Regions from separate parts of the Amycolatopsis sp. cmx-11-51 genome, predicted to be linked through region 2. Evidence: riboswitches for the same ligand, from Rfam matches in the RefSeq annotation. Region 2 holds a riboswitch; the other holds the start of a gene.
The links. Region 2 has a riboswitch for glycine ahead of gcvP (aminomethyl-transferring glycine dehydrogenase). Riboswitches for the same ligand answer to the same signal wherever they lie in the genome.
Positions count from the first base shown of each region.

Region 1: linked by a shared signal. The riboswitch ahead of gcvP (aminomethyl-transferring glycine dehydrogenase) and the one ahead of gcvP (aminomethyl-transferring glycine dehydrogenase) in region 2 are both predicted to bind glycine.

Region 1 covers NZ_JADNQO010000018.1:121,521-129,975, reverse strand. Annotated here, with positions in the region: gene gcvT (glycine cleavage system aminomethyltransferase GcvT) at 1-568, opposite strand, end outside; gene gcvP (aminomethyl-transferring glycine dehydrogenase) at 577-3,408, opposite strand; glycine riboswitch at 3,452-3,555, opposite strand; gene ACM6LU_RS35040 (hypothetical protein) at 3,947-4,321, opposite strand; gene ACM6LU_RS35035 (3-oxoacyl-ACP reductase) at 4,512-5,279, opposite strand; gene ACM6LU_RS35030 (aldehyde dehydrogenase family protein) at 5,280-6,644, opposite strand; gene ACM6LU_RS35025 (gamma-glutamyl-gamma-aminobutyrate hydrolase family protein) at 6,641-7,354, opposite strand; gene ACM6LU_RS35020 (glutamine synthetase family protein) at 7,335-8,455, opposite strand, start outside.
Region 2 covers NZ_JADNQO010000004.1:309,808-318,262, forward strand. Annotated here, with positions in the region: gene ACM6LU_RS17975 (CDP-alcohol phosphatidyltransferase family protein) at 1-146, shown strand, start outside; gene gcvH (glycine cleavage system protein GcvH) at 420-803, shown strand; gene garA (glycogen accumulation regulator GarA) at 929-1,396, shown strand; gene ACM6LU_RS17990 (MerR family transcriptional regulator) at 1,393-2,154, shown strand; gene ACM6LU_RS17995 (bifunctional nuclease family protein) at 2,373-2,846, shown strand; gene ACM6LU_RS18000 (TetR/AcrR family transcriptional regulator) at 3,032-3,676, opposite strand; gene ACM6LU_RS18005 (MerR family transcriptional regulator) at 3,944-4,525, shown strand; glycine riboswitch at 4,572-4,668, shown strand; gene gcvP (aminomethyl-transferring glycine dehydrogenase) at 4,839-7,718, shown strand; gene ACM6LU_RS18015 (nuclear transport factor 2 family protein) at 7,722-8,084, opposite strand; gene ACM6LU_RS18020 (helix-turn-helix domain-containing protein) at 8,196-8,455, shown strand, end outside.

The DNA.
Region 1 (8,455 bases), on a different contig from region 2:
TGTAACCGGTGCGGGCGAGCAGGACGTCGTGACCCTTCACGACGGCCGGGACGCTCGCGTAGTACTTGAGCGCGCCGAGGTCGGCGTCGGTGACGGCGCCCAGGATCTCGACGGCCTTCGGGCCCTGGACGGCGATCAGCGCGACGTCCTCGGACTTGTCGTCGACGACGGCGTCGAAGCCGGAAGCCCGCTCTGCCAGCGCTTCGGCGACGACGGAAGCGTTACCCGCGTTGGCAACGACCAGGAACTTCTCGTCGGCGAGGCGGTAGACGACCAGGTCGTCGAGTACGCCGCCTCCTGCATCGCAGATCATCGTGTAGCGCGCCCGGCCCGGCTTGACGCCGGACAGGTTGCCGACCAGCGCGAAGTCGAGGACCTCGGCGGCTTGCCCACCGGTCACCTCGATTTCGGCCATATGGGAGAGGTCGAACAGGCCCGCGGTCTCGCGGACCGCCTTGTGCTCCGCCAGTTCGCTGGAATAGCGGATCGGCATCGACCAGCCCGCGAAGTCGGTGAACAGCGCACCCAGTCCTTTGTGGACCCCGTGCAGGGACGTCTCTTTCGACATCAAGTGCCTCAGTTCTCGTAGGCGTTGAGCGGCGGGCAGGAGCAGACGAGGTTACGGTCCCCGCGCGCACCGTCGATGCGGCGCACCGGGGGCCAGTACTTGGCCTTGCGGTTCACCCCGGCGGGGTACACCGCGAGTTCGCGGTCGTACGGCAGGTCCCAGTCGCCGATCAGGGTTTCCGCGGTGTGCGGAGCGTTGCGCAGCGGGCTGTTGTCCGCGGTCCAACGGCCCCGCGCGACGGCGTCGATCTCCGCGCGGATGGCGATCATCGCCTCGATGAAGCGGTCGATCTCGCCGAGGTCCTCGGATTCGGTCGGCTCGACCATCAGCGTGCCCGCGACCGGGAACGACATGGTCGGGGCGTGGAAGCCGTAATCGATCAGGCGCTTCGCGACGTCGTCCACGGAAACGCCGGTCTCCTTGGTGAGTCCGCGCAGATCGAGGATGCACTCGTGCGCGACCAGGCCGTCCTGGCCGGTGTAGAGCACCGGATAGTGCTGGTTGAGGCGCTTGGCCACGTAGTTCGCGGCGAGAACGGCCGCGCTAGTCGCAAGTGTCAATCCAGCTGCGCCCATCATCCGGACGTACGCCCACGAGATCGGCAGAATCGACGCCGAGCCGTACGGGGCGGCGCTGATCGGGCCGACGCCGGTCGACGGACCGGCCTTCTCCAGCAGCGGGTGGTTCGGCAGGTACGGCGCGAGGTGCGCGCGCACCGCGACCGGGCCGACGCCGGGGCCGCCGCCACCGTGCGGGATGCAGAAGGTCTTGTGCAGGTTCAGGTGCGAGACGTCGCCGCCGAACTCGCCCGGCTTCGCCAGGCCCAGCAGGGCGTTGAGGTTCGCGCCGTCGACGTAGACCTGGCCGCCCGCGTCGTGGACGATCTTGGCCAGCTCGTCGATGCCGTGCTCGTAGACACCGTGTGTGGACGGATAGGTGACCATGATCGCGGAGAGCGTGTCGCGGTTGGCCTCGGCCTTGGCGCGCAGGTCTTCGAGGTCGACGTTGCCCTCGTCGGTGCACTTGACCACGACGACGCGCATCCCGGCCATGACCGCTGAGGCCGCGTTCGTGCCGTGCGCGGACGACGGGATCAGGCAGACCTCGCGTTCCTGCTGACCGTTCGCTTGGTGGTACGCGCGGATCGCGAGCAGTCCGGCGAGTTCGCCCTGGCTACCGGCGTTCGGCTGCAGCGACACCTTGTCGTAGCCGGTGACCTCGGCCAGCCAGCTCGACAGCTGCTCGACCAGGACGTGGTAGCCCTCGGCGTCCTCGACCGGGGCGAACGGGTGGATACCCGCGAACTCACGCCAGCTGATCGGCTCCATCTCGGTGGTGGCGTTGAGCTTCATCGTGCAGGAGCCGAGCGGGATCATGCCGCGGTCGAGCGCGTAGTCCAAGTCGGACAGGCTGCGCAGGTAGCGCAGCATCGCGGTCTCGGAGCGATGGGAGTGGAAGACCTCGTGGGTGAGGTACTCGCTCTCGCGGTGCAGGCCCGCGGGCAGCGCCTGGGCCTCGGTAGCCGCGGTGTCGATACCGAAGGCGTTGAGCACCTTGGCGATGATCGCGGGCGTGGTGACCTCGTCGACGGCGACGCGGACGTGGTCGGCGTCGACCGGGCCGAGGTTGATCCCGTTCTCGCGCGCGACCGCGACGACCGCTTCGGCCTGTCCGGGCATGCGGGCGAGGACGGTGTCGAAGAAGCCCTCGTGGACGACCTCGACGCCCCCGGCGCGCAGGGCGTCCGCCAGACCGCCGGCGAGTTCGTGGACGCGGGTCGCGATGCGCTTGAGGCCGTCCGGACCGTGGTAGACCGCGTACATCGCGGCGAGCACGGCGGGCAGGACCTGCGCGGTGCAGATGTTGGAGGTCGCCTTCTCGCGGCGGATGTGCTGCTCGCGGGTCTGGAGGGCGAGGCGGTACGCGAGGTTGCCGTCGGCGTCGACCGAGACACCGACGAGACGGCCCGGCAGCGAACGCTCGAGCCCGGCGCGGACGGCCATGTACCCGGCGTGCGGGCCGCCATAGCCGAGCGGGACGCCGAAGCGCTGGGTGGAACCGGCGGCGATGTCCGCGCCGAACTCACCTGGCGCGGTGACCAGCGTGAGGGCGAGCAGGTCGGCGGCGACGGTGTACAGCGCTCCGGCGGCCTTCGCGGTCTCGGAGATGGCGGAGTAGAAGCCCGCGCCGCGCAGCACGCCGGAAGCACCGGGGTACTGGACGACGACGCCGAAGAACTCCTCCGGCAGGCCGGTGAGCAGGTCGCGGACCTCGACCTCGATGCCCATCGCCTCGGCGCGGGTGCGCACGACCGCGATGGTCTGCGGCAGACACTCGGCGTCGAGGACGACCTTGTTCGACTTGGACTTCGACACGCGGCGCATCAGCATGACGGCCTCGGCGACGGCGGTGGACTCGTCGAGCAGGGAGGCGTTCGCGGTGGCGAGACCGGCCAGCTCGGAAACCATGGTCTGGAAGTTGAGGAGGGCTTCGAGGCGGCCCTGCGAGATCTCCGGCTGGTAGGGCGTGTACGCCGTGTACCAGGCCGGGTTCTCCAGCACGTTGCGGCGGATGACCGCCGGGGTGACCGTGTCGTGGAAGCCGAGGCCGATCATCTGCGTCATCGGCTTGTTGAGCGCGGCAAGCGCGCGAAGCTCGGCGATGGCGCTCTCTTCGGACGCGGCGGGGGGAAGCTCGAGGTCACGGGTGATCCGGATCGCGGACGGCACGGCGGCCCGCATCAAGGCGTCGAGGCTGCCGTAGCCGACCTCGGCGAGCATCTTGGCCTGCTCGGACTCCGAGGGGCCGATGTGCCGGTCGCCGAAGGACGTACTGGTCAAGGGAGCTCCTTGGGTCAGGCGCCGGATAGACCGGTGCGCTGGGAACTCCCCCTCTGTCATGGCACCTGAGAGTTTCACCGCCCGTGAGGGGACGGCTTTCACCTTGGGTGAGGCGCACTTGCGCGCCTGCTTTCCAGAGTGGCCTCGCGGAAGCGGTAGTGGGTACCTGAGAGATTCCGGGGAGTTTGCTCCTTCGGTGCCCCACCACCTTCGTGGGGGCTCTCCCGCTCCAGCTCAACGGCCCTGTCTGCAGTTGTGCGCACACCGTACCTGGCGCGTTCGACGCGCGTCTACTTCTGGCCGGACACGTCACTTCCCCCGTTCGGCCGGACACCCGTCGTGCCCGGCCGCCGGGTCGTGGCTAGGCGGCGTCTCTCAAAGCGCGCTTTCGGATTTCCGCAGCCGGGCCCCGGCATCCGCTGGTCACCCACTCAGCCAGATCAGCGGCCCACCTCCGCAAAACCGAGGCCTCCGGCCGACAAGAAACGCGCGCGCCTGTCCTCACCCAACCTGCCAACCTCAGTTCGGGAGACACGCTCTAGGCGGTCTCCATCATCATTTCGGCGGTGATGGTGCCGCAGAGCTCGGCGCAGCGCGTCATCATGCCGGCGGCTTCGACGAGTTCCGGGTCGCCGGTCTTGGCGCACTCCTGGGCGCACATGCGCATCATCTGGGAGGCGAGGCCGCACGTCTTCGCGCACATGCGCATCATTTCGAGGTCGGCGATCATGGCCGAACAGCGCATCATCATGTCGGCGCTCATGCGGGACATGTCGGCGCAGGTCACCATCATCATCCCGAGCTTGGCGCCGCCGACCTCCATGCAGCGCGTCATCATCTCCTCGCACCTGACGTGGCACTCGTTGCACAGGTCGATGCAGTCGCGCATGGCGGTGCTCATCTGCCGGGTCATCCTGGGGGCCTCCGCGCTTCTCGGATCGCGAAACCAGGCGGCTCCGCGTCCCAGAACTACCGCGCAGGTCAAGGGTATGCCATCCCAGCCACCGGGACGAGTGACGGCGGCAGGGAGTGAACAGGTCCGTGAAGGCCTCCTTGAGGGACTCTGGGTCCCTCAAGGAGGCCTTCACGGACCTGGGCAAACCTCACAGGGGGGTGACGTAGGCCCCCGCGATGCCGCCGTCCACCAGGAACTGCGAAGCCGTGATGAACGAAGCGTCGTCACTCGCCAGGAACGCGACCGCGCCCGCGATCTCCTCCGGCTCCGCGAACCGGCCGACCGGAACGTGCACCAGCCGCCGCGCGGCCCGCTCGGGGTCCTTCGCGAACAGTTCCTTCAGCAGCGGCGTGTTCACCGGCCCCGGGCACAGCGCGTTGACCCGGATGTTCTCCCGCGCGAACTGCACGCCCAGTTCCCGGCTCATCGCCAGTACCCCGCCCTTGGACGCGGTGTAGGAGATCTGCGACGTCGCCGCGCCCATCACGGCGACGAACGACGCGGTGTTGATGATCGAGCCCTTCCCCCGCCGCTGCATATGCGGCAGCACCGCCTTGCAGCACAGGTACACCGAGGTCAGGTTGACCTTCTGCACCTTCTCCCACGCGTCGATGCCCGTGGTGAGGATCGAGTCGTCCTCGGGCGGGGAGATGCCGGCGTTGTTGAACGCGACGTCGACCGAGCCGAAGGTGTCCACGGTGGTCTGGAACAGGGCCTCGACCTGCTCGGCGTCGGTGACGTCGGCCTGCACGAACAGGCCGCCGACCTCGCCGGCCGCGGCCTTGCCCGCCTCGGCGGAGATGTCGGCGATGACGACCTTCGCGCCCTCGCTCGCCAGCCGCCGAGCGGTGGCAAGACCGATGCCGCTGCTGCCGCCGGTGATGACCGCGACGCGGCCCTCGAAACGCTGCACCATCTAGTCCTCCGTGCTGATGAATACATTCTTGGTCTCGGTGAAGGCGTCGACAGCGTCCGGCCCGAGCTCGCGGCCCAGCCCGGACTGCTTGAACCCGCCGAACGGCGTCCAGTAGCGCACGGACGAGTGCGAGTTCACCGACAGGTTCCCGGCCTCGACACCGCGCGCGACGCGGAAGGCGCGGCCGACGTCACGCGTCCAGATCGAGCCGGACAGGCCGTACTCGGTGTCGTTGGCCATGGTCACCGCGTCCGCCTCCCCGGCGAACGGGATCACCGCGACGACCGGGCCGAAGATCTCGTCCGAGGCCAGCGGATGCCGCAGGTCGGGCGGGGTGACGACGGTCGGCGGGAACCAGTACCCGGGTCCGACGGGAGCGTTGCCCCGGAAGGCGACCGGCGCGGCGTCGTCCACATAGGACGACACCTTCGCGTGGTGCCCGGCCGAGATCAGCGGTCCCATCTCGGTCACCTCCAGGCGAGGATCCCCGACGACGACGCCGTTCACGGCGGGTTCCAGCAGTTCCATGAACCGGTCGTACACGTTCGCCTGCACCAGGATCAGGGATCGCGCGCAGCAGTCCTGCCCGGCGTTGTCGAACACGCCGTACGGCGCCGTGGCCGCGGCCTTCTCCAGGTCGGCGTCGGCGAACACGATGTTCGCGTTCTTGCCGCCGAGTTCCAGCGTCACCCGCTTCACCCGCGCGGCGCAGCCGGCCATGATCTGCTTGCCAACCGCGGTGGAGCCGGTGAACACCACCTTCCGCACCGCCGGGTGGTCCACGAACCGTTGTCCCACCACGGACCCCTTGCCGGGGAGCACCTGGAAGACGTCCTCGGGGATACCCGCCTCGCGGGCGAGCTCACCGAGGCGGATCGCGGTCAGCGGGGTGAGTTCGGCGGGCTTGAGCACGACGGTGTTCCCGGCGGCGAGCGCGGGCGCGAAACCCCAGCCCGCGATGGGCATCGGGAAGTTCCACGGCACGATCACCCCGACCACGCCGAGCGGCTCGTGGAACGTCATGTTCACCCCGCCGGGCACCGGGATCTGCTTGCCGCTCAAGCGTTCCGGTGACGCCGAGTAGTACGTCAGCACGTCGCGGACGTTGCCTGCCTCCCAGCGCGCGTTGCCGATCGTGTGGCCCGCGTTGACGACCTCCAGCTGGGCGAGGTTCTCGATATCGGCGTCGACGGCGTCGGCGAAGCGGCGCAACAGCCGCGCCCGGTCGCCGGGGGCCACCGCCCGCCAGGCGGGGAACGCCGCCTGTGCGCGGGCGATCGCCGCGTCGGTCTCCTCGGCCGAGGTCAGGCCAACCGACCTCACCACCTCTTCGGTGGCGGGGTTGATCACCTCGAACGTGGTCATGCCCGCTCCTTCGCAGCTGTCACCAATGCCTCGAAAAGCCTGATGTCGTCGGGATTCTGTTCGGGATGCCATTGGACGCCGAGCACGAACCCGTCGCCGGGCAGTTCCGCCGCCTCGATGGTCCCGTCGGCGGCCCAGCCGACCGGCACCAGCCCGTCACCGAGCTGGTCGATGGCCTGGTGGTGATAACACGGCACCTTGGTCTCGGTGCCGAGGATCGACGCGGCCCGGCTGCCCTCGGCAAGGGTCACCGTAGTGGTGCCGAAGGTCGCGGGCGCGGGCTGGTGATCCGCACTGTCCAAAGTGTCCGGAAGATGCTGGGCGAGCGTCCCGCCGAGCGCGACGCTGAGCACCTGCAGCCCCCGGCACACGCCGAGCACCGGTTTGCCACTGTCCAAAGCGGACCGCAGCAGGCCGAATTCGAACGCGTCCCGGTTCGGCCGGACGTAGGTCGTCGGACGCTGCTCCTGGCCGTAGCGCGCCGGTTCGATGTCGGCGCCGCCGACCAGCACGAGACCGTCCACGGCGGACACCAGCCTGTCGTGCGCGTCGCTCACCGGCGGCAGCAGCACCGGGATCCCGCCCGCCGCGGCGACGCCGTCCACGTACACACGGTGCAGCAAAGCCGCTTCGGTCTCCCACACCAGGAACTTCGCGGGCTCCAGGTAGCAGGTGAGCCCGATCAAGGGCTCAGAGACGTTCGAAGCCACGGATCCTCTCCCAGTCGGTGACGGCGGCGTCGTACGCGGTGAGTTCGACCTTCGCCGCGTTGAGGTAGTGGTCGACGACCTCGTCCCCGAACGCGGACCTGGCGAGTTCGCTCTGGTCGAGCAGCGCCGCGGCCTCCCGCAACGTCGTCGGCACGGTCGGCTTGTCGGAGCCATAGGCGTTGCCCTGGAACTCCGGCTCCAGCTTGAGTTCGTTCTCGATACCGTGCAACCCGGCGGCGATCAGCGCGGACACCGCGAGATACGGGTTCACGTCGCCGCCGGGAACCCGGTTCTCGGTGCGGAGCGAGTCCCCGTGCCCGACGACGCGGAGCGCGCACGTGCGGTTGTCGGTGCCCCACGCGACCGCCGTCGGCGCGAAGCTGCCGGGGACGAAGCGCTTGTAGGAGTTGATGTTCGGCGCGAGGAAATAGGTCAACTCCCGTAGTCCGGCGAGCTGACCGGCGAGGAAGTGCTCCATCAGCGGCGAGAACCCGCCGGGGCCGTCGCCGGCCAGCACGGCCTCACCCGCGGTGGAGCGCAGGCTGAGGTGGATGTGGCAGGAGTTGCCCTCACGTTCGTCGTACTTCGCCATGAACGTGAGGCTCTTGCCCTCCTGCGCGGCGATCTCCTTGGACCCGGTCTTGTAGACGCTGTGGTTGTCGCAGGTGACCAGGGCCTCGGCGTAGCGGAACGCGATCTCGTGCTGGCCGGGGTTGCACTCGCCCTTGGCCGATTCGACGTACAGCCCGGCGCCGCTCATGTCGTTGCGGATCCGGCGCAGCAGCGGTTCGATCCGCGAGGTACCGAGCATCGAGTAGTCGACGTTGTACTGGTTGGCCGGGCGAAGGCCCTGGTAGCGCTTGTCCCAGGCCGACTCGAAGGTGTCGTCGAAGACGATGAACTCCAGTTCGGTGCCAACGTACGCGCCGAGATCCTGCGCGGCCAGCCGGTCGAGTTGCCCGCGCAGGATCTGCCGGGGCGAGGGGGCCACGGCACCGCCTTGCACCCGTTCGAGGTCGGCGAGGACGAGCGCGGTGCCCTCCTGCCACGGGAGCAGGCGCAGCGTCTCGAAGTCCGGGCGCATGACGAAGTCGCCGTAGC
Region 2 (8,455 bases):
TCACCCAGGGCGGTTCCGACCTCGCCACGATCGCCCGCCCGATCGGCTACGCCTTCACGGCGTGGGGTGCGGTCCTGTACGTCTATTCGGGCGTGCTTTACGTCGTCCAGACGGCCCGGGCCCTGCGAACGGCCGATCCGGACTAGGCCGTCTCTCCCAGAGTGGGGTTGGCAGGTTGGGCGAGGACACGCGCGTGCTTTTTCGGCCGGAGGCCTCGGATTTGCGAAGGCCGGCCGCTGATACGGCTGGGTGAGGGACCAGCTGATGCCGCGGCCCGGCTGCGGAAATCCGAAACCACGCTTCGAGAGCCACAGTCCAGGCCGTGTCCTGGCTTGCGGGAGGCGCCGGGCGCCTGCCCCGGCGGGATGCGAAACTGCGCGCGTCGGTTTCGAGCGAGGGCGTCAGAAAGGGGAGCGGCGTTGTCCACTCCAGAAGAACTGCGTTACACCGAAGAGCACGAGTGGGTCTCCGTGCGCGACGGAGCGCTCGTGCGCGTGGGCATCACGGAGTACGCCCAGGACCAGCTCGGTGACGTGGTGTTCGTCGACCTGCCGGAGGTCGGCAAGCAGGTCGGCTCCGGCGACGCGTTCGGCGAGGTCGAATCGACCAAAAGCGTTTCCGAGCTGTTCGCCCCGCTCGACGGCGAGGTGGTCGCGGTCAACGACGCGGTGACCGAGTCGCCCGAGCTGATCAACAGCGACCCCTATGGTGAGGGCTGGCTGATCGAGCTCCGCCTCGACGACGCGAGTACGGTCGAATCCCTGCTCGAGGCCGAGGCGTACCAGGCCCTGATCAAGGAATAGCCGCTGGCCGCGGCCCTCCGGTCCGGGTAGGGGGAGCCGCGGACCGGAGATTCGATCAGACACGGTACGTTTGTCTTCTGCACGTTCTTGAGTAGTGGCAACACACATGCGTTAGGAGAGCTCAGGTGAGCACGAACGACGGGCCCGGCGTTCCCCCGGAGCAGTCTCCGGAGCGGACTTCTGTCTTCCGGGCCGACTTCCTGGCCGACGTCGAAGGCACTGAGGCTCCTCCGGCAGCCGAGGCGCCCGTCCAGGGTGTGGACGCGCTGCCCGCGGGTTCCGCGCTGCTGGTCGTGAAGCGGGGCCCGAACGCGGGTTCGCGCTTCCTGCTGGACCGCGAAACCACCAGTGCGGGACGGCACCCGGACAGCGACATCTTCCTCGACGACGTCACGGTTTCGCGGCGGCACGCCGAGTTCCGCCGTGAGGGTGGCGAGTTCGTCGTCATCGACGTGGGCAGCCTCAACGGCACCTACGTCAACCGCGAGCCGGTCGACCAGGCCGTCCTCGCCGGTGGCGACGAGGTGCAGATCGGCAAGTTCCGCCTGGTCTTCCTGACCGGTCCGGGTTCCGGGGGCCAGGGGGCACAGTGACGGCGGCCGGGCGGCCTGATCGGGATGCGTCGCAGCGCGATGGGTTGAGCATCGGGGCCGTGCTGGCACAACTGCGCGGTGACTTCCCCGATGTCACCATCTCCAAGATCCGGTTCCTCGAGGCGGAGGGTCTGGTCCAGCCGGGCCGGACCCCGTCGGGGTACCGGCAGTTCGCCCCGGCGGACGTGGAGCGGTTGCGATTCGTCCTGTCCGCCCAGCGGGATCACTACCTTCCACTGAAGGTCATCAAGGAACAGCTGGACGCGGCGGATCAGGGCGCCGCGCTCTCGGCGGAGGTGCCCAAGCCGCCGCGAAAACTCGTTTCGCTCGACGCCCCGGGGGAGAACGGCGGACTGCCGTCCCCCGGGGACTTCGAATGCGATCGCGAGATCAGGCTGACCGAGGAAGATCTGCTCCGCCAGGCCGGCATCGACGCCGCTACCCTGGCCGAGCTGCGGCAATACGGTCTGGTCCGCCCAGGCGTGGCGGGGTTCTTCGACCCCGACGCGGTCCTCGTGGCGAAGACCGTGAAAGCGATGACCGAATTCGGTATCGAGCCGAGACATCTGCGTGCCTTCCGGGCCGCGGCCGACCGCGAAGTCGGCCTGCTGGAGCAGATCGTGACCCCGGTGTATCGGCACCGTGACGAGGACGCCCAGGCGAGGGGCGACGAGGTCGTCCGCGAGCTCGCCGCACTGACCGTCGCGTTACATACGCTCTTGGTGAAGGCCGGAATACGGGCCGTCACGGGCGGCTGAGTGGTTACGGGGACCGGGAACCGTGGTGAGTCCACTTGTCAATGACTGAATGTTCGGCATCCAATGCCGTACCGTGAGAGTTGGTTTGCCACGAGCGAACCGGGAATGTCGGAGACAGCGAGCACAGCGCTCGGAAGACGGGTAGCGTCGGGATCGCCGTCGCTTGATCGTCGAGACAAGCGTTGCGGCCCGTGCGCACGAGAGGGAGGCGAAGCCCGATGAGCGAGATGCGCGTCGTCGGCGTGCGGGTGGAGCTGCCCGCGAATCAGCCGATCTTGTTGCTGCGGGAAACCGAGGGCGAGCGATACCTGCCGATCTGGATCGGCTCGGTCGAGGCCACCGCCATCGCGTTGGAGCAGCAGGGAGTCCGCCCGGCCCGTCCGCTGACACATGACCTGCTCAAGGAGGTCATCGGGGCGCTGGGCCGCGAGCTGGAACAGGTCGTCATCACCGACCTGAAGGAAGGCACGTTCTTCGCGGAACTGGTCTTCGACGGCGACATCCGGGTTTCGGCGCGGCCGAGTGACTCGGTGGCGCTGGCGTTGCGGGTGGGGGTTCCGATCCACGCCGTGGACGCGGTGCTGGAGGAAGCGGGTCTCATCATCCCCGACGAGCAGGAGGACGAGGTCGAGAAGTTCCGCGAGTTCCTCGACTCCGTCTCGCCGGAGGACTTCCGCGGCGCGGACACCTGACCCGTATCGCGAGATCTTGAACGAAGGGGCGGCGCCGGTAGCGCCGCCCCTTCTTCGTGCGTGCGGTGTTGAGCGCTGCCACGCCCCGGTCACGAGAGCTGAAGGGGACCATCCCCTCATCTCACGCGGTGAAGGGCGCTTTACCCGCATCGCATGCGGGGAAAGTCCCCTTCAGCTCCACGACCTCAGGCAGCGGTCGCCCGTGTGAACAGGTCCGCCAGTTCCCGCCCGTACCGTTCCAGGTCCAGCTTCGGGTCCGTCGCGAACTTCGCGGCGACGCCGTCGACGGCCTGAGCGATCGACAGGGCCATCACGTCCGGCGCGAAGTCGCCGAAAGCGCCTTCCTGCTGGCCTTGCCGCAGCTGACGCTCGAGCCGACCGGTGCGAAACTCCTCGACGATCGGCGCGGACATGAACCAGCCCTCGGTATCCGATCCGCTCGAAGCCATCTCGACCATGACCCGCACCAGTTCCGGGTACGACCCGAGGAACTCGATCTCCGCCTCGATGTAACCGCGCAGCAACCCGGCCCGGTCGGCCGTGCCCTGAATCCGCTCCTCGAGGAACTTGTCCTTCATCCCGGTCGCGGTGGTGACCACGGCCTGCATCAGGCCCGCCTTGTTGGTGAAGTGGTAGGAGATGATCCGGGTACTGGACAGCCCGGCGCGTTCCTTGATCTTCGCGAAGGTCGCCTTGTGGTAGCCGAGATCCGAGATCGTCGCGATGGTGGCGCCGACGATCTGGGCCCGTCTGGCGGCCTCGGTGACCGACAGTCCGAGCTCCGCCTGTACCGCGCTCGCGGCGCTTTCGGTGGAAGGAGTTACTTGCATGAGTAAAAAATAACACGGCTGAGTAAAAGTGGCAACGGTGCAGCCGAACGGGGGGCCACTCCCGGCAAGCCTCAAGAAGAGCTTGAGGTTGACCGCGCGTCGCGTTGACCGCTTTGCCGGACGCGCTTACCGTCAATGGAGGTAAGTCGCCAAGGTGTGATTCGGATGTCTGGGGCATCCGTCTTGACGGTTGACTCCGGTGCGGACTCACGTGGGTCCGCGCGGCTTTGTTCGCCGGCCGCCAGGTCGGGCGAGGGGAGGCATGGCGTGGTCGAGGCTGGTAGCCCTCAAGAGCCGCTCGTTCCGGTCGGAGACGGCGAGCAGGGTGAGCTGTTCCCCGACTCTTCCCTTCCGGACGAACTCGTCGGCTACCGCGGTCCCGCCGCCTGCCAGATCGCCGGGATCACCTACCGGCAGCTCGACTACTGGGCCCGTACGAAACTGGTCGCGCCGAGTATCCGCACGGCACACGGCTCCGGTTCGCAACGGCTGTACTCGTTCAAGGACATCCTCGTACTGAAGGTCGTCAAGCGCCTGCTGGACACCGGCGTCTCGCTGCAGAACATCCGGGTCGCCGTCGACCACCTGCGCCTGCGCGGTGTCCGTGACCTCGCCAGGGTCACCCTGTTCTCCGACGGAACCACCGTCTACGAGTGCACCTCACCCGAAGAGATCGTCGATTTACTGCAGGGCGGCCAGGGCGTTTTCGGCATCGCCGTCAGCGGCGCGATGCAGGAGATCAGCGGCACCATCCACGAGTTCCAGGCCGAACGGGCCGACGGCGGCGTGATCGAAACCGTCACACCGGACGAGCTCACGCAGCGCCGTAACGCACGTCGTACCGGCTGATCATGAAGCCGCGCGAGCGGCAGGGTAGGCTCACTTTCGCGGTCGACGAATCCGCGCGGGAGAGATCGAGCCGATAACAGCTCGGCGCCGAAGGAGCAAGTCCTCCCCGGAACCTCTCAGGCACCCTGGACCGCGCGGACTAGACGCCTCTGGAAAGTGAGTCGTCAGGTCACCACCTGGCGGCTCCGCCGACGGTGCAAGCCCGACTCAACCCACGGGCGAAACTCTCAGGCGCCCCCACGGGGGTACGGACAGAGTGGGGAGGGCCAGGACAATCCGTCCCGGCCCCACCCCGCGTCTTGGGAGGTCCCCGATGGAGCCTGTTTCACTGGCCGCTCTCGAATCCGGATCGCCCTTCGCGGACCGGCACATCGGCCCCGGTGCCGAAGAACTCACGCGCATCCTCGACATCGTCGGCGTTTCGTCGCTCGACGAACTGGCCGAGCGGGCCGTCCCAGCTTCGCTGCGGGAGTCCGCGACACCGCCGGACCTGCCGCCGCCCGCCACCGAGACCGGCGCGCTCGCCGAACTCCGCGCGCTGGCCGCGCGCAACCGGCCGATGGTCCAGATGATCGGCCTCGGCTACCACGACACCGTGACCCCGCCGGTGATCCGCCGCAACGTGCTGGAGAGCCCGGCCTGGTACACTGCCTACACGCCGTATCAGCCGGAGATCTCGCAGGGCCGTCTCGAAGCGCTGCTCAACTTCCAGACCATGGTCGCCGACCTGACCGGCCTGCCGATCGCCAACGCGTCCATGCTGGACGAGGCGACCGCGGCGGCGGAGGGGATGACCTTGGTCCGCCGCGCCGGAAAGTCGAAGTCGAACCGGTTCGTCGTCGACGAGGACACTCTGCCCCAGACGATCGAGGTCCTGCGCACCCGCGCCGAACCGCTCGGTATCGAGCTGGTGACCGCCGACCTGTCCCAGGGCATCACCGGACTCGGCCTCGGTGGCGACTTCTTCGGGGTGCTGCTGTCCTATCCCGGCGCGTCCGGCGTCGTCCGCGAATGGGACCACACCATCGCCGAGGCCAAGGCACTGGGCGCGGCCGTGGTGATGGCGGCGGATCCGCTGGCCTTGACCCTGCTGCGGTCGCCGGGTGAGCTCGGCGCCGATGTCACGGTCGGGTCGACGCAGCGGTTCGGTGTGCCGATGGGTTTCGGCGGCCCGCACGCCGCGTACCTCGCCGTGCGGCGAGGGCTCGAACGGCAGCTGCCCGGACGGCTCGTCGGGGTGTCGAAGGACGCCGACGGCACCCCCGCGTACCGGCTCGCGCTGCAGACCCGCGAGCAGCACATCCGCCGCGAGAAGGCCACGAGCAACATCTGCACCGCGCAGGTGCTCCTGGCGGTCATCGCGTCGATGTACGCGGTGTACCACGGTCCCGAAGGACTCCGTGCCATCGCGAACCGCGCGCACCGGATGGCCACCGTGCTCGCGGCCGGGCTCGCCGAGAGCGATGTGGACGTCGTGCACTGCGAGTTCTTCGACACCGTCATGGTCGCGGTTCCGGGCCGCGCCGCCGGAGTCGTCGCCACCGCACGGGACCTGGGCGTCAACCTCCGGCTCGCCGACGCGGACCACGTCGCCGTCGCCTGTGACGAGACGACAACTCGTGAGCACCTTTCCCTGGTGTGGAAGGCGTTCGGCGTTGCGGTGTCCGATGTGGACTCACTCGACGCGGACACCGCCGACGGTTTTCCGCCGGACCTGCGCCGTACCAGCGAATACCTGACGCATCCCGTCTTCCACGCATACCGCTCGGAAACCGCGTTGCTGCGGTATCTGCGGGCACTGTCGGACAAAGACGTCGCGCTCGATCGCAGCATGATTCCGCTCGGCTCCTGCACGATGAAACTCAACGCCACGGCCGAAATGGAGCCGATCACCTGGCCGGAGTTCGCCGGGCTGCACCCGTTCGCGCCCGCCGAGGACGCGGCAGGATCACTGTCCATCGTCAAGGATTTGGAGCACTGGCTGGCCGGGATCACCGGCTACGACGCGGTTTCCCTGCAGCCGAACGCCGGCAGTCAGGGCGAGTTCGCCGGTCTGCTGGCGATCCGTGCCTACCACCGCGAGCGCGGGAACGTGGCGCGCGACGTCTGCCTGATCCCGTCGAGCGCGCACGGGACGAACGCGGCCAGCGCGGTGATGGCCGGAATGCGCGTGGTCGTCGTGAACTGCGACGACGAGGGCAACATCGACGTCGGCCACCTCAAGTCCACAGTGGACGAGCACGCCGACGACCTGGCCGCGATCATGATCACTTACCCGTCGACACATGGGGTTTACGAGGACACCGTCCGTGAGGTCTGCGCGCTGGTGCACGACGCGGGTGGCCAGGTGTACGTCGACGGGGCGAACCTGAACGCGCTGATCGGTGTCGCGCAGTACGGCCGGTTCGGTGCCGACGTCTCGCATCTCAACCTGCACAAGACCTTCTGCATCCCGCACGGCGGCGGCGGTCCCGGCATCGGGCCGATCGGCGTCCGGGCGCACCTGGCACCGTACCTGCCGAACCACCCCCTGCAACCGGACGCCGGCCCGGCCACCGGTGTCGGTCCGATCAGCGCCGCGCCGTGGGGCAGCGCGTCGATCCTGCCGATCTCCTGGGCCTACATCCGGATGATGGGCGCCGAAGGCCTCAGGCGTGCGACCCTGACCGCGGTCGCGAACGCCAACTACGTCGCCAAGCGCCTCGCCGAGCACTATCCGGTGCTCTACTTCGGACACGAGGGACTCGTGGCGCACGAATGCATCCTCGATCTCCGCGCGCTCACCAAGCGGACCGGCGTGACCGTCGATGATGTCGCCAAGCGGCTCGCCGACTACGGGCTTCACGCGCCGACGATGTCCTTCCCGGTCGCGGGCACGCTGATGGTGGAGCCCACCGAGAGCGAGGATCTCGGTGAACTCGACCGGTTCTGCGACGCGATGATCGCGATCCGCGGCGAGATCGACCAGGTCGCCGCGGGGGAGTGGCCGGTGGCCGAAAGCCCGCTGCGCAACGCACCGCACACCGCGCGCTGCCTCGCCGGGGAGTGGGATCGCCCGTACAGCAGGGAGATCGCGGTCTTCCCCGCCGGTTTCACCGCCGCGAAGATCTGGCCACCGGTGCGGCGGATCGACGGGGCCGCGGGTGACCGCGACCTCGTCTGCTCCTGTCCGCCGCCGGAGGCCTTCGCCTGATCGTCAGCCGGGCATCTTGTCCAGAAAGCCCAGCACCTGCTTGATCCGGCCGTCCTCGACGGTGATGACGTCGAAGCCGATCGCCAGGGGCTCCTCCGCCCCCTCCGGGCCGAGGTGCCACTGGAACCGCGCGATGTCGTGGTGCGCGTCGGGGGTCGACGGCAGGCTGAACCTCAAACCCGCGAACTGGGCCTGCGCACCGGCGATGAACCCGTCGACGCCGTCGTGCCCGGTGACCGCGCCCAGCGGGTCGGTGTAGGCGGTGTCCTCGGTGAACACTTCGGCGATGAGCGCGCGGCGCTTGTCCTCGTCGGTCTCGTTCCACACGGCGATGTACTGCTCGGTGACGCGCTGGATCTCCGACATGGTGCCTTCTCTCGTTGGTGGGTAACCGATGTCGCAACTCTGACCGGTGCGGGTGGGGCACGTCGATTACGTGCGAGGTAATGGCGGCCCGGCACCCTTGGCCGTAGGTTCGTGATCGTGACGACCACCTTGACGGCGGGCCGCGCCGGCCGCCCTGTCGGCGAACTCCTGCGGGAATGGCGCGATCGCCGCCGGATCAGCCAGCTCGACCTCGCCATCTCCGCGGAGATCTCGACCAGGCACCTGAGCTTCGTGGAGACCGGGCGGTCCAAGCCCAGCCGCGACATGGTGCTGCGGCTGGGAGAACACCTGGAGGTCCCCTTGCGGGAACGTAACCGGCTGCTCCTGGCGGCGGGCTACGCGCCCGCCTA